One region of the Psychrobacter sp. R86515 genome, then DNA from elsewhere that is predicted to be linked to it. Evidence: riboswitches for the same ligand, from Rfam matches in the RefSeq annotation. Region 1 holds a riboswitch; the other holds the start of a gene.

Region 1 (8,355 bases):
CCGATGTGAATCTGTCCTGCTTGATACTGATGATAATGCTCAAGCGTGAGCGACTGACCCAAGATAGCCTGTGCCTGTATATAAATAGGATGAGCATTGGGGTGTTGATTGAGCCGACGGCCGACGCGCTCAAATAGCGGCATCTGTAGTCTAGACTCTAACTCTGTCAGTGCGCTGCTAACTGCTGATTGTGATAAATGCAGCTCCTCACTGGCGCGACTGGTGCTACCTGTCTGATAAATACTGACAAAAACAGCAAGCTGCTTAAGCGTAATCTTTGGCATTGTCTGCACAGATTTTTTCATGTTATCAATGATGCCTTATGTCAGTTTTTACGCTGTTTTGTTCGTGATGTTTGTCTTTTTTGATGCTCATATGCGGTATATCGACTTCTATCATAAACTTTAACCTAAAAAATCGATAGTTTATATCTTATTAATCTGTTTTTATTATAAATGTGGCGGGCATATACTGTCTATTCATAAGCTTATGCTTATCTTAATATAAGTAATAGGATGCCGCATCATGCACACATTCGTCCAATCAGTCAGCAACTCCGTTCATAACTATACCCCTAATCACCGTCACTTAACGGGATTGGTAGTCGTTCTGATTGGTAGTTTGTTTTGCTTATGGTTGGACAGCAGTTTAGATGTATGGTCAAACGGACGTATCGTTGGCTTGTCCTCTTTAACGCTAGCGATTTTGCTAGGCATGATCTTGGGCAATACTATCTATCCCAAATTCACTGAACGTTTAAACGGCGGCGTTTGCTTTGCAAAGGGTCAGATACTGCGACTTGCGATTATGTTTTATGGGTTTAAGCTAACCATGACACAAGTTGCGAGCGTCGGTATGCCAGCGATTATGACTGACGCACTGGTACTGACGTCAACCTTTTTGCTGACCTATTGGTTAGGTACTAGATGGTTAAAAGTCGATAAAGAAACGGTTATCTTGATTGGCTCAGGGGCAAGTATTTGCGGTGCTGCTGCCGTTATTGCTGCAGAGCCAGTCGTCAACGCGCAAGCTCACAAGGTCACTATCGCCGTGGCAACTGTGGTGGTGTTTGGTACTATCGCGATGCTGCTCTATCCTTTTTTATATCATCTCGGTTGGTTACAACCGTGGCTCAGCGCTCAGCAATATGGCATGTACACTGGCTCAACCGTCCATGAGGTCGCACAAGTTGTGGTCGCGGGCAATGCAATCAATACTGAGATTGGCGATACCGCTGTCGTGACCAAGATGATACGCGTCATGATGCTTGCGCCTTTCCTGCTTGTGTTATCGTTTGCGCTAACCAAAGATCGCACCGTAGATAATTCGACTATAAAAGATAAGAGCAGTAAAAACGAGACAGCGTCATTTATGACTCGGGTCAAACAAGTCAAAGTGCCATGGTTCGCATTTATTTTTATCGGCATTGTATTGATACATACGTGGGTGCCAATGTCAGGGAGTATCGTACGCAGTATGGTGATGCTAGATGATGTACTACTTACGATGGCCATGTTTGCATTAGGTCTGACTACTCATCTAAGTGCGATCAAGCAAGCTGGCGTTAGACCGCTTATCTTGGGTGCTATTATGTTTGGTTGGTTAATACTGGGTGGTGGTCTGATTAATATCGGTATTAGCTTTATATAATAAGCTAAATATTCATTCTTAACAGCTGATGTCACTGCATAATATAAAAGGCCTCCGACTATCTATAGTTGGAGGCCTTTTTGTATCTGTCATTCGGTCTAATATGATTGGCTAAAACCTTTAATCTTGGACTAGTACTAACTTTAGTACCTTAAATATCAATCTCTTAAGTACTAATGCTCTAAACACTAATGCTGTAAATACCAAGTCTCTAAATACTAAAACATAGACGAAAAAAAACGAACCCGAAGGTTCGCTTTTCTACATCTATTCATCTATCTGCCTATAAAGACAAATTAGATAGCAACGATGTTATGTGCTTGTGGGCCTTTTTGGCCTTGAGTTACAGTGAACTCAACTTCTTGGCCTTCAGCCAAAGTTTTGAAACCTGAACCAGTGATTTCGCTGTAATGAGCAAAAACGTCTGCGCCAGTTTCTGGAGCGATAAAACCAAAGCCTTTAGCTTCGTTGAACCACTTAACTGTACCTTTTTGAACGTCTGACATAGTATAATCCTACTTTTAAATTTATTAATGGTCTAGTGACCGGTAACGCTTGCAAATAGCTACTGAACGATAAATATTAAAACGAAGGATTATAACTAATACTACGAGGTAATGATTTGGTGCAGAACTGCTCTTAAGCTTGGGCGTATTATAAGGGGTACATCCCAGTATCGCAAGTCTTATCTCATGTTTCGTGTAACCAGAGCCGTTTATTGGCTGATTTTGGCGCAAATTGCAACGGATTTAAGCATTTGGTAAACGGAACAAATATATCGCTACCCCACTACAGACAGCGGCTACCGCCCATGCCATCCACATCATATCGGCAGGCAAACGATAAAATAACATAATTGTTGATGCTGCCATCATAACCGTCGCTAAACACTTGGCATAAAGCGGAACGGCATGATTCTCCTCCCAGTCACGGACGAATTTGCCAAAGTATTTATGATTAATCAACCAAAAATGAAAACGTCGAGAACTGCGCGCCCAGCAACCTGCTGCTAGCAAGATAAAAGGCGCTGTGGGCATCACTGGCAACAATATACCGATAATCCCTAAGATAAAAAACAGCCAACCAAGCGTCACAAAAGTCCAACGCAGCATTGGGCTGTTGGCTTGATCAGTCTTAGGTCGGTAATAGAACGCTTTTTTATTATCGGTCATATAAGTTGTCGGTCGTGTAAGTTGTCAGTTATGCCAAATGTCAATTGTTTAGAGTAGCGCCTATTGTAAAGCCGTGGCATAGAAGGCTAATCATGCAATATCGCCCGTCTGCGCACAAGACTATTTATATAAGGTTTTTGCTATTGATAGGTATGTTTGGTTAGTAATTGGGTAAGTACCAATAATAAATGCTGTACTCTTCTATTAACACGTCGATTGAAAGCGCTTATAAAAAGCCGTGATAAGCAACAGCTGTTATAAAGAGCGGTTAACGAACACCAGTCATTACCTGTCATCGTCATTTCCGATACGCTTGCATCACGTCTCGTAAGTCGTCTATGATGACGCAGTAGCTATCGATAATAGCCATTAGCAGTACCGATTCATTAGCGGTACTGACCAAAAATAATGCAATACCAATCAATCTTGTCGGGGTGCTTTGATTTAACGCTGTAGACACAGCCCACATCATCGCTGAGATATACCCGTGAACCTGAAGCAGTTAGCACTGACGTAGGAAACAAGCGTGACATACCCTCAGAGGTCTATAAATAAGAGCAGTCTATAGATGATGTACTGGTGATGATAACCATATCAAACGCCGAGCATCTGACAGTTAGCATCGAGACCTCGTCTTTCTTATTTGGCCTTTCTTGTTTTACTTTAATAGTATCAGTCTGATTGTTTTCCATAATCAAAAAGGAAACAACCATGCAGCCGACCACCAAACTTACACTGACCCTCGAATGGTTTTTAAACCCTGATCATCTGCCCTTTATCGCTGGTGTGACCACGGGGGCGTATGAGCAGGCAGGGCTTAATATCACCATTATCGAACCAGATGACCACTATGATGGCTTTGCCGAATTACAGAACCAAAGCATCGATCTGCATGTCAATGAGCCTATCCATCTGTTTGAGCATTACGCGCCTAATCTACGTGCGCTAGGCTGCTTTTTTGAGACCGATGGCGGCATATTGATGCAACGCGCTAGCATGGACAAGCTAAAAAACAATCAGCCAATCCGCATCTGCACCCCTGCTGCTGAAGAAAAAACCAATCGTATTGGCTTTGAGATATTAGCGCGCTATACCAAGAAAGATGGCTTTAGTATCAGCCGTGATAATGTGAGCTTTGTACAAAAAGACTTTTATCATATAAAAAACTTGCAAGAAGACCCAAGCCTAGATGGCGCATGGCTATGCTTTTATAATTTTGAGGGCGTTGAGGCGACTCATGAAGGGTTGGATTTTGAATTTATCGATCAACACCTGTCACCCTATCCGAACTTCTCAGCGTTAGAGATTCTGACGACAGATGAGATCTATAGCGCGAAAAAAGACGCAATAGATACCTTTATCCAAGTGACCAATCAAATGACCGAACTGTGTAAAAATGAGCCAGCCACTGCCCACCGTATGTATTACGACTATAGTAAAACCGAAGTCGATGCGCTGATGGATGCCATCATTGATAATACGCTGGGCAGATTGCTCACGCCTATCAAGCCTGATGCAAGTAAGTGGGAAGAACTGCGCGAGATGCTAGCCGAAATCGATATCGTAACCTTGACTGATGGGCAGTACCAATCGCTTTGGGCACTATAGATATTTTAGATTTTAAGATATTTTAAATAACAAAAAACCGCCATAGTGTTTGCTATGGCGGTTTTTTATTTAGCTGTCATCGAATAATGAGATCAACGCAGTCATACTTTTATAATGTAGTGACTATACCAAGTTGCTTGGCTTCTTTTAGCCACAATGGGAACTCTTCTAGCATATTTTCGTACAAGGCTTCTTCGCTGATATCGTCCAAGTCATCTAATTCAAAAAAGTCGCAATTATCAATCACGCGCCCTGTCATGTCGTCTAGTTTTTTGAGAATGCCATAACCACGACCACCCAAGCCCACAAACTGCCAAAATATCGGTAGTTTCGCGGCTTCCGTCATGACTCTCGTGATACCTCGGTTGTCATTTACCCCGCCATCACTGATAAATAGCACGTAGACAGGCACATCCAAGCCGTCCTTTTGATAAAACTCCGTCACGGCTTTCATGACCTCTGCTTCATTGTTGATGCGCGGGCCAAGTGCCCATTTACGCCAACCGCCATGAGCGTTGTTAATGAAACCGTCATAGTTGCTCAGTCCAATCTCGCCCAAATACTGCGGATCTCGGGCAAACGCCCAGCAGTCTAGCGCTTGGTCGTCATCGAAGTTCACTGCCAATGGCAATATGCGATTGACCACCTCTTGCACGCGGCCTTTTTTGTACTGTCTATTCATTGAGCCTGAAGCGTCTAGCACCAACGCCACTTTTGCCGTTAATTGCTGCAATTGGCGCTTCTCAAGCGATATCGTGGCTTTTTTGGCCAGATTGACCAGTTTTGGCGCTTTTTCTAGCATGACCTTCTCTAACGATGGCTTTGCTTGAACTGGCGTTGCGGTCGCCTCGAGTACTTGCGGACTACCTTCTTCTACATCGCCACCGAAATGCTGCACGATGGCGGCAAGTCCTCCATTAAAGCCTTGCGCCACGTTAGAAACCCGCCAAACACCACTTTTACGATAAAGCTGCATTAGCATACTGGCTTGCTGCTGGGCAAAGTCGGCTGCTTGATATTCTGCCTGCGCCTTTTGCGACTGCTGCCAAATGCCAATCTCTAACGATTGAATTTGATTGAGCGGCGTGTCGGCTGATAATACAAAAAACAAGCTGTCTATATTAGTAGCCAGTTTGGATAGATTGACTTCAAACTCGGCTTGGATGCCCTTACTCGCCGTTGGCTGCGACTCGTAATGGGTGAGCTTGATTTGCCCGCATGGTGAGGTTGGCTGATTATAAAACACCATGTAATCATCATTGATCAGTTTGCCCGCTGCGTCTAAGGCAAAACAGCTGATATCCATCTCTATCGGGCTTTGGCGGGTGAACTTGAGCGTGATGGGTGCAGTATCGTCAATAGCAAGGTTGCTTAAAGGCGCGCGTTGTCCGACAGTGAGATGGTTCATGGTGTTCCTCTTATTCATACAAAAGCTCTTCAGAAGCCTAAATTTTATCGTTACTTTTAATAGTCAGCTTGCTCAGCTCCTAAAGCTTTCAAACCCTGACTAATATACTCTTTGGTAGCAGAAGGCATTTTATCTTTGATAATTCTTCTCAACTCTTCATCTGATTCGTTTTTCACATGTTTTAGATGGAAAGTCCATATATCTCGGGTGGTTCTTTTTCCATATGTCTCTCTCCCTAGATACATGATAGAAACTAACTCTAATAGCTCTTTGCGATTCAACTCTTCTAGAAAGCTAAAATCTGCAGATAAATGATCTATAGCAAATTTAAACAGACTCCCTGAGCCTATAACTCCCCATTCGTTATCATCACTCTTTTCATCAGTAGGCCATTTCTCTAATAATAATAGTATCCTTGGTACATCTAATGAATTCAAATATATATAAAACTCTGGGTCATTTTCCCAACTACTATCATTTTCTAGAAATTGTGGCGGTTCAGGTTTAATATGTACTTCTGAATAAGGTTTTGGATAACAACTTCGAAATTTATCAAAGCCCATTTCTGAATGTCTGGCATCATATGTTGAGGGAAGTGAATTGTATAGAGAATGCCTGAAGACGAAAAGAAAACTACCTTCATATACCCTTGTAACACTTCTAGTATCGCCAAAAATATATTTACCCTGCCAAATGCTGTTATTATGCACTTCAGCAAAGGTCAAATCTCCATTTTCAAACTCTGTATAATCTACTACCTCATTATTTTTATATAATTCTGAATTAATAGGCTTTTCAATTGGTTTTGTTTCGAGAAAAAAATAGCTTTCCGAAGGTTTATATTGATAATTGACATAATGTAATGCCTTTGGAAGACAGTCATAGTTAGAGCCGCCATCCATTAGTAGCCTTATTTCTCCATTTTCTTTGACTTCAGCTCTAATCAAATCTAACCCACCCATCCTAGGTAAGAAACAATGATGCACAGCTGTGTCATTTCGAACAATCTTATTTAAAACAGAAACAATAACGTCTACATCATTAAATACTAAGTAATGAGCATTATATGGGTTTATTTCCTCTTGAAGATTTGTCCATTTTGAGGATATAAGAGCAGCAAAGTCTTTAGTCGCTTCTATCCATTTCACTAGATTTTCTTCAAACTCTTCAATATTTGGCCTTAGATTAGGGTCATTTTCTGTAGCTTTCTCAAGTAGATCATGTAGGTCTCTCAATTCTAATCGTTCATCTTTTAGAGCTAGTTCTAGCTTACTTTTAGCTGAAATAGCATATTGTCCATCAAACCCATTTTTATCCTTAGTTAGAAACATCCATAGAGTAACAGCTAAGGAGTAAACGTCCGCTGGTCTAAAATCAGCATTAATATCTTTGACAAATCTTAATTCAGGAGCGATAGTTGCAAAATTACCAAGTTTATTTTTAACCTGAGTAATACGTCTATCTTTACACCTTAAAGGAGCTGATATCAAACCAAAATCAGCTAAAGCAAGGTTTTCATCTAAATTAAGTATGTTGTCAGGCTTAATATCTCTATGAGCCATACCTTTACTATGGATATAATTTACAGAAGAGACTATATTTAGATATTCATCACATACTTCCGTTGCATTTTTATTATTTAGCAGACTAGAGGCCGAGGTGCAAATAGGCATTGAAAACCAACAATTATTTAATCCTGTATGATATTCATATATGCTTATGATGGATTCGTGATCAAAGCTTGATTGCGTAGTAACCTCTCTTTCAAATCGCTGTTTCTGATAATCTTGTCCACAACGAACAAACTTAATAGCTATCTTTTCAGATTCCATATCTTTTTGAGAAGCTGACCACACTACTCCATTACCTCCTTTACCTATTTTTTTATCTAATACCCAATCACTATAGTTTCCCTTAATAACATTACCAACTTTTATATTTTTAAAACTCATTATCCAAACTCTTTTATATTTATATAATTAATTATCTGTCAGTACCTTTAGAAGATGTCGTTTATACTATCTACTTTTGACACCCTCCTACTGATTAGAACAAAGCATCTAAATCATCTGGAACAGCTTTTTTTCTACCTTCTTTATAGTTCTCAATATCTGTGTCCATCCTTTCCTTCCAAGACCTGCCTCGCTTAATATCTTCTACTTTTTTATTCCAACCAAGAACATAATATGTGTTCCAACTTTCCTCAGAAACTTGTGTTTTGACCACATTTAATAGTACCCATTCGCACTCCAGATATTCGTTAGCTTCCACACTATCGCTCGTCTCATGCAGTCTTATAAATTTGTTGTAGTATGACTCATCCATAGTAAAGCTCCTTTTTTGAATTACATCTGACTAATAATACAACTATACAGATAACTGTAGACTTATTTTTAGAAAAATAAAAAAGCCACCTAAAATTAGGTGGCTTTTCATGTCTAAGTTAAAAATGTTACAACGCTTTCAACTGCTCCATCTGCGCCGTCATCGCGGTCAACTGCCCTTCTAGCTCAGCCA
Region 2 (8,355 bases), 540 kb from region 1:
TTTAGTCATCTCCGCCATGCCTTGGCGAATTTCCTCAGCAGTGGCTTCACCAACTTGTCCGACAAGCTCTGTATCTACCTCTTTGATTAGGTGACCAGCATCGGTTAGGTCACCCGTTTGCGGCGTTACTTTTTGGTTAGCGGCATCTTTATCCAGCCCTGCTGCATATTCACGTACGTTTTGAGTGATTTTCATTGAACAAAACTTAGGGCCACACATGGAGCAAAAGTGTGCCGATTTGTGTGCGTCTTTTGGCAACGTCTCATCATGATATTCGCGTGCCGTATCAGGGTCGAGCGCAAGATTGAACTGATCATCCCAGCGGAATTCAAAACGTGCTTTAGATAGTGCATTGTCACGTGCCTGTGCTCCTGGATGACCCTTAGCAAGGTCAGCAGCGTGTGCAGCGATTTTATAAGTAATAATGCCGTCTTTAACATCTTTTTTATTCGGTAGGCCTAAGTGTTCTTTTGGCGTGACATAGCACAGCATCGCTGTACCAAACCATCCAATCATTGCAGCTCCGATGGCGCTAGTGATGTGGTCATAACCTGGGGCGATATCTGTCGTTAATGGCCCTAAAGTATAGAAAGGCGCGTCAGCACATAGCTCAAGCTGCAAGTCCATGTTTTCCTTGATGCGGTTCATCGCGACGTGTCCAGGGCCTTCGATCATCACCTGTATATCATGCTCCCATGCGACTTTGGTCAATTCACCAAGCGTACGTAGCTCACCGAACTGCGCTTCATCATTGGCATCTTGCAAGCAGCCAGGACGTAGGCCATCACCTAGACTAAATGCCACATCGTACTGTTTCATAATCTCGCAAATGTCTTCGAAATGCGTGTATAAGAAGCTTTCTTTGTGATGTGCCAGACACCACTGCGCCATGATAGAGCCGCCGCGTGAGACGATACCTGTCAAACGTTTTGCGGTGAGCGGCACATAGCGTAATAGCACGCCAGCGTGAATGGTAAAGTAATCGACACCTTGCTCTGCTTGCTCGATCAACGTATCACGGAATATCTCCCATGTAAGATCTTCAGCGACGCCATCGACTTTTTCTAATGCTTGATAAATCGGTACCGTACCAATCGGTACAGGAGAGTTACGGATTAGCCATTCACGGGTTTCATGAATATGATTGCCCGTTGATAGATCCATAATAGTATCCGCACCCCAACGTGTTGCCCACGTCATTTTGGACACTTCTTCATCGATAGACGAACCCAACGCTGAATTACCGATATTGGCATTAATTTTCACCAAGAAATTGCGCCCGATGATCATCGGCTCAGACTCAGGGTGATTGATATTGTTTGGGATAATTGCGCGTCCAGCTGCCACTTCATCACGAACAAATTCAGGGGTGATGGTTTGAGGCGTATTGGCACCGAAGCTCTCGCCATCGTGTTGACGCATATCGGTCAGTTCATGTTGCTTCTGCGTTTCGCGTATGGCGATATATTCCATCTCAGGGGTGATGATGCCTCGGCGCGCGTAGTACATTTGCGTGACGTTCTGTCCTGCTTTGGCGCGACGCGGTTTATCAATATGAGCAAATCTAAGGTTAGCAGTGCTGATATCACGGGCACGTGCTTGTCCGTATGAGCTGGATAGGCCACTTAATTGCTCGGTATCACCACGTTCTGCGATCCAGCTTTCACGCAACTTTGGCAATCCACGTGTGAGGTCGATATCGACCTTAGGGTCGGTATATACACCTGAAGTGTCATACACATAAAACGGTGGATTATGCTCACCGTCTTTATCTCCAGTGCCGCCAACAGGTGTATCAGCCAAGCTGATTTCACGCATCGGTACTTGGATATCAGGTCTTGAGCCTTCGATATAGACTTTTCTTGAGGCAGGTAAAATACGGTGCAAGTCGCGCGCATCTTCTTCGAAACGGGCATCACTTGCGGCACGGTGAGCAGGGGTTTTTAACGCATCTGCTTTTTTATCTGCTTTGACGTTGGTCGTGTCAGCAGCATTTGAAGCAAGCGTTGAGTTGTCGGCTGGGTTATGCGTTTGGGCTTTCGGTGCAATTGAGGTAGTGTCTGCAGTTGTCATATGCTGTCCTAGCGTGTTGGTTTTTGAATAAAATCAACACCGCCAGTATCTGCGGGGGTAGGCATCCATCATCTAGACAAATTTATATCATGAACCCACAACTTCGACCAAAAAGTATCGTCGCGCATGGTGCTCATCAAATATTGGACGCAAATTTATATCCTCTCTTCTTATCCGGTTATGCATCACGCATATCAAGACAGTAGTGACGATAAAAATGTATTTCTACGCGCCCTTTGTCATAAATAACAAAGTGCTTAAGACTTCCCTGCGTCGGTACTAACCGCATCAGGTTCGGCGGGTGATCTCTCAGCGAATGTATCAAGGCGACTACTTTAATAAAGCAAGTTTAATAAAGTGAGCCAAAAATACACCGCACCCCGAGTCTGTCAGTGTTGTAAATCAGCCTTCATATTAACAAAATTCTGTACCAACGGCTAATAGTATTTGGATACAAATATTCTGTGTCAAACACACGGTTCAATATTTTTGTGAATAATTTTTCTGAATGTTGATAGATGAGGATGCTTAGTATTACTAGGTTGTAGACAAATTATTCAAATATTATGTAAAGCGAATGAAGGATTATAGAAGTTGTCATTAAACTGTCATAAAGATTTGGCAAGATAACACGCATATCACAAGCAATGCTTTTTTATACCGTTGTTAAACTTCAGGAGTCCTACATGCGTTATTCGTTATTAGCAGTGGCCGTCAGTTGTACATTAATGCTTACGGCGTGTAATAAGTCAACAGATACGGCGGAGCCAACTGCTGATACTAGCAGTAGCGCTGTGACAACAGCTGAAACAACCTCTCAGACAGCATCTTCTGCTACGTCAGATTTTAAATCTGCTGAAAATATCGCTATGAATATTACAGGTGCAGGTGCGTCGTTCCCGCAGCCTATCTATGCGAAATGGTCATATGATTACAATGCTGCGACCGGCGGCCAAGTCAACTATCAGTCGATTGGCTCATCTGGTGGTATCAAACAAATTCAATCAAAAACAGTAGACTTTGGTGCTTCTGATGCCCCAATGACGCCTGAAGAGTTAGACGAAGCAGGTTTGATTCAGTTCCCAACAGTCATCGGTGGTGTTGTACCAATCGTCAACATTGATGGTGTTGAGCCTGGTGCACTGAAACTAGACGGCACAACGTTGGCTGATATCTATCTGGGTAAAATCAGTAACTGGAATGACCCTGCGATTAAGGCGATGAACCCAGATTTGACCTTGCCAGATGCAGCAATCACAACAGTATTCCGTTCAGACGGTTCAGGTACGACTTTCAACTTCACTGATTATCTTGCCAAGGTTTCACCAGACTGGAAAGACACTGTTGGTGTTGATAAAACCGTCAAATGGCCGACTTCTGCTACTGGTGCAGGCGGTAAAGGTAACGAAGGCGTTTCGAGCTACGTCAACCGCATGAAAAACTCTATCGGCTATGTTGAGTATGCGTACGCCAAGCAAAATAAGATGTCACATACTGCGCTGAAAAACGCAGCTGGTAACATCGTACAGCCATCTGCTGAGACGTTTGCTGCGGCAGGTGATATCGATTGGTCACAACAAGAAGGCTTTTATAAAGTCATCACCAACTCTGAAACTGACCAAGCATGGCCTATCGCTGCTGCGACCTTTATCTTGGTACATAAGCAACCAGAAAATCCTCAACAAGTCGCTGGCGTGTTGAACTTCTTTGACTGGGCTTATACCCAAGGTGATGACAGCGCCATGGAACTAGACTACGTACCATTCTCTGACACGGCAGTGGCCTTGTTCAAAGAGAAGTGGAACGAAGTAAAAGGTAGCGATGGACAGCCTGTCTACAAGCCAGCTCAGTAACTTGTCTCTGCTAAATGCTATTTAGCAACCGACAAGTTATCCTCTCGAATAACTATTCTCCGGTAGTTGTTTGAGGGGTTTTAACACAGCAAATTTGATGAATACATCTCGATAGATATGTTTACTCACACCGTTTAAGTTTGTTGTGTTAAGTCCTGAGATACATCTTTCTAATATTTCGATTCATCCCATTCAATGCTGAGACACTTATGACAGACTTAAGGTCCCAACTGGCTAAACAAAAACGTTACGACGCTTTATTTGTGAACTCTACCAAAGCGTTTGCCATACTCGTCCTCCTATCTTTAGGGGGCATTTTGGTGTCTCTAATTGTTGGAGCATGGCCGAGTATTCAAGAGTTTGGTTTGGGATTTTATACCAGCAATAACTGGGATACAGTCGCCAATGAGTACGGTGCATTAGCGCCTATTTACGGTACCTTAGTCACGTCGTTTATCGCTATTGTTATCGCGGTTCCAGTCAGTTTCGGTATTGCGATATTTTTAACCGAGATGTGCCCTAAGTTCCTCAAAAAACCACTTGGTATCGCCATTGAATTGTTGGCTGGTATCCCATCTATAATTTATGGTATGTGGGGATTGTTCGTATTTGCGCCATTTTTTGGTGATCACATTCAGCCATGGTTCATTGAGCACGTCGGCCCTTTGCCTATTATCGGTAAACTGTTTGCAGGTGCGCCTATGGGGCTAGGTATGTTTACCGCATCCCTAGTACTTGCCATTATGATCATACCGTTCATCGCTGCCACCATGCGCGATGTTTTCTCTGTTGTACCCGATTTACTGAAAGAGTCAGCATATGGCATGGGCGCGACGACTTGGGAAGTCATGTTCAAGATTATCCTGCCTTATACCAAAGCTGGTGTCGTTGGTGGCGTAATTTTGGGTCTTGGTCGTGCATTGGGTGAGACGATGGCGGTTACTTTCTTGATTGGTAATGCGTTTAATATCAGTCCAAGCCTATTCACGTCTGGTGTGACGATTACCTCGGCCTTGGCTAATGAGTTTGCTGAAGCATCTAGTGAGCTACATCTTGCGTCTTTACTACATCTAGGCTTAATCTTATTTGTCATCACCTTCATTGTGCTGTCTTTAGCAAAACTGATGCTCATGCGCATGGATCACAAAGCAGGTAACCGATAAGTCTGAGAAGGACTTATGAGACCTTGATAGATATTGATAAAAGATATGGGAAATAAATATTATGCCTGCTAACAATGCGATCAATGCACCACTACCTACTAAGCCAAACGGCGCTACCCGCTATAATCAGAGCCTTTATAACAAGCGTCGTTTGACCAACAAGTTAGGTCTAGGCTTTGCCATGTCAGCGATGATTTTTGGCTTGTTTTGGTTATCATGGATTTTGGTGACTTTGTTTGTTGAAGGCTTCCAAGGCATGGTACAGCTGCCAATCTTTACCTCTGATACGCCGCCACCGATGAGTGCAGGCGGTTTGCGCAATGCCATTGTTGGTTCGGTCATGTTGGCGTTTTCAGGATTGTTCATTGGTGCCCCTATTGGCCTTATGACAGGTATTTACTTATCTGAGTTTTCTAAAGGCAGTATGCTTGGCAAGGTCACACGCTTCTTAAATGATATTCTATTGTCAGCGCCATCGATTGTTATCGGTCTATTTATCTATGCGCTGATGGTAAAAGGTCAAAGTTTCTCTGGTTGGGCAGGCGCGTTGGCATTGGCATTGATTGTTATTCCAGTGGTCGTGCGTACGACAGAAAACATGCTGAATCTGGTACCTAATAGTCTACGTGAAGCGGCCTATGCACTCGGTACTCCTAAATGGAAACTGGTCACTCAGGTTACGGTAAAAGCTGCACGAGCGGGACTGACCACAGGTGTGCTATTGGCTTTTGCTCGAATCACTGGTGAGACAGCACCGTTACTATTTACCGCACTTAACAATCAATACTTCAGTACAGATATGGGTCAGCCTATTGCTAACTTACCCAATACCATTTACCAGTTTGCGATGAGTCCTTATGATAACTGGCATACATTGGCTTGGGCTGCAGCACTACTTATCACCGCGTCTGTCCTAGTGTTGAATATTTTGGCAAGATTTATCGGTGGTAGAGGTCAGCCCAAATAAGGGCTGAGAGCAGACCAGACCGTAGCACGCTACACGTTAAGCATTTACTTAAACTTATATGAAATTAATTGAGCTAGGTTGAAATATTATGAATGATGTCCTAAGCAACGTCCGTACGAACACGACTGCTGACAACTTTAATACGGCAACAGGCAGCCTATTAAATAGACCCATGTCTACTAGCGCCCAAGCTCAGCAACCAAACACTGCTGATTTTAATAAACAAACGATTCAAGATATTCCTAAGAATATGCCTGCTGCAAAAATGGAAGTTCGAGATCTAAACTTCTATTACGATGATTTTCAGGCACTAAAAAACATCAATATCGATATCGCTGATAAAAAAGTGACCGCTTTTATTGGTCCTTCAGGTTGTGGCAAGTCTACGCTACTACGTACCTTTAACCGCATGTACGATCTATATCCAGGTATGCGTGCAGAGGGCAATATCAATTTAGATGGCAAAAACATCTTGGGTAAAGATATCGATGTGAACTTATTGCGTGCACAAGTTGGTATGGTTTTTCAGAAGCCAACGCCGTTCCCGATGTCAATCTATGACAATGTCGCCTTTGGCGTACGACTATATGAAAAATTAAGCAAAGACGAGCTGGATCATCGTGTAGAGTGGGCTTTGAAAAAATCAGCGCTATGGCCAGAAGTGAAAGACAAGCTAAAAGCATCAGGACTGTCGTTATCAGGTGGTCAGCAGCAGCGTCTTTGTATCGCACGTAGTGTAGCTACCAAGCCTGAAGTACTGTTGCTTGACGAGCCGACATCAGCACTGGATCCTATCTCGACGGGTGCTATCGAGGATTTAATCGAAGATCTGAAAAACGACTATACCATCGCTATCGTCACTCATAATATGCAGCAAGCAGCTCGCGTATCTGATTATACGGTCTATATGTATCTAGGCGATATGATCGAGATGGGTGAAACCGATCAGATATTCACCAAACCTACCCAAACCGCGACAGAAGACTATATTACAGGTCGTTATGGCTAACATTGATTGAGATTGAAGTCGGTACAAGCAGACAAAGCTGATTTGCATGTCATAAGCCGACTTTCTAACTTCACAAGCACACTGCGCTATTAAAATATAGATTCTAGGGAATACCTCTCATGCAAAGTGATAAGCATATCTCCAAAAGTTTTGACCAAGATCTTGATGAAGCCATCCGTTTATTTTTATACATGGGTGATAGCGCGGCTAACCAAGTGGCCAAAGCCATTCATGCTCTGATCGATAAAGATGAAACACTGGCACAAGAAGTCATCGATATGGATTTCGATATCAATCGAATGGAGGTCGAACTCGACGAGCACATTTTATTATTGGTCGCCAAGCGCCAGCCAGCTGCCAGTGATTTGCGCTTAGTCATGTCGATCAGTAAAGGTGTGGTCGATTTGGAACGTATCGGCGATGAAGCGGTAAAAATTGCGCGAATGGCCAGTAAAATAGCGGCAGAAGGCAAATCAGCATACGGCTATGCTGAGGTTCAGCATCTGAGCAATCAAGTTCGTCTGATGCTAAACAACTCGCTAGAAGCTTTTAGTCAATCGAATGCGGAGCAAGCGTTTGAAGTGATGCGTAATGACAGCGCGGTCAATACCGAATATCAGTCAGCCATTCGTGCTTTGATGACCTATATTATGGAAGACTCACGCCATGTATCAAAAGTCATTAATATTATGTGGATACTACGATCGCTTGAGCGTATCGGTGACCATGCACAAAATGTCGCAGAGCTAGTCATTAACTATATCAGTGGGCAGGACGTGCGTCATTCAGACTATGCGATGGTCGAAAAAGCGGTGCAGGAAGCCAATGATCGCTTAGCTGCTCGTCAAGTTAGCACGTTATCAGCCAATGAGCTTGAAACGTCAGATAGTGATGAAGGCTGATAAGAATGACTGTGATTTTCATCTTATAAAAAAACGCGCTATAGTAAGCGCGTTTTTTTATAACTACTAAATGTAGCTAGTAGAAAGTGAGTAAATACTAGCTTTCTGGTGTCCAGCCTTGTGCGCGCTCATAGTCTTCGTTGTCTAAGAACTTATCACGCTGCTCTGTTAAAAACTTTTTAGCAGCAGGATCCATCATGCTTAGATGATTCTCATTGATAAGCATGGTTTGATGCTCAAGCCATTCTTTCCACGCCTTTTCAGACACAGTCTCTTGCAGCTCTTGACCTTTTTTATTAGGGAAGGGTGGATGCGGCATCTTCGGTAAATCTTGCTTATATTTACGGCAAAACACGGTATTTGCTTGAGGGTTAAAAGTCTCAGTCAT

Evidence for each region. Region 1 has a riboswitch for thiamine pyrophosphate ahead of SJY28_RS01650 (ABC transporter substrate-binding protein). Riboswitches for the same ligand answer to the same signal wherever they lie in the genome.
Region 2: it holds a riboswitch for thiamine pyrophosphate, as region 1 does, so the genes downstream of both, thiC (phosphomethylpyrimidine synthase ThiC) here and SJY28_RS01650 (ABC transporter substrate-binding protein) in region 1, are expected to answer to the same signal.

Annotation. Positions count from the first base shown of each region.
Region 1 covers NZ_JAXHCC010000001.1:386,210-394,564, forward strand. Annotated here, with positions in the region: gene SJY28_RS01625 (LysR substrate-binding domain-containing protein) at 1-305, opposite strand, end outside; gene SJY28_RS01630 (YeiH family protein) at 526-1,650, shown strand; gene SJY28_RS01635 (cold-shock protein) at 1,947-2,156, opposite strand; gene SJY28_RS01640 (YbaN family protein) at 2,400-2,822, opposite strand; gene SJY28_RS01645 (hypothetical protein) at 3,121-3,282, opposite strand; TPP riboswitch at 3,243-3,359, shown strand; gene SJY28_RS01650 (ABC transporter substrate-binding protein) at 3,534-4,430, shown strand; gene SJY28_RS01655 (VWA domain-containing protein) at 4,540-5,838, opposite strand; gene SJY28_RS01660 (protein kinase) at 5,895-7,790, opposite strand; gene SJY28_RS01665 (hypothetical protein) at 7,885-8,163, opposite strand; gene SJY28_RS01670 (valine--tRNA ligase) at 8,291-8,355, opposite strand, start outside.
Region 2 covers NZ_JAXHCC010000001.1:925,047-933,401, forward strand. Annotated here, with positions in the region: gene thiC (phosphomethylpyrimidine synthase ThiC) at 1-2,073, opposite strand, end outside; TPP riboswitch at 2,322-2,466, opposite strand; gene pstS (phosphate ABC transporter substrate-binding protein PstS) at 2,760-3,926, shown strand; gene pstC (phosphate ABC transporter permease subunit PstC) at 4,136-5,089, shown strand; gene pstA (phosphate ABC transporter permease PstA) at 5,151-6,056, shown strand; gene pstB (phosphate ABC transporter ATP-binding protein PstB) at 6,229-7,065, shown strand; gene phoU (phosphate signaling complex protein PhoU) at 7,185-7,967, shown strand; gene SJY28_RS03960 (oxidative damage protection protein) at 8,065-8,355, opposite strand.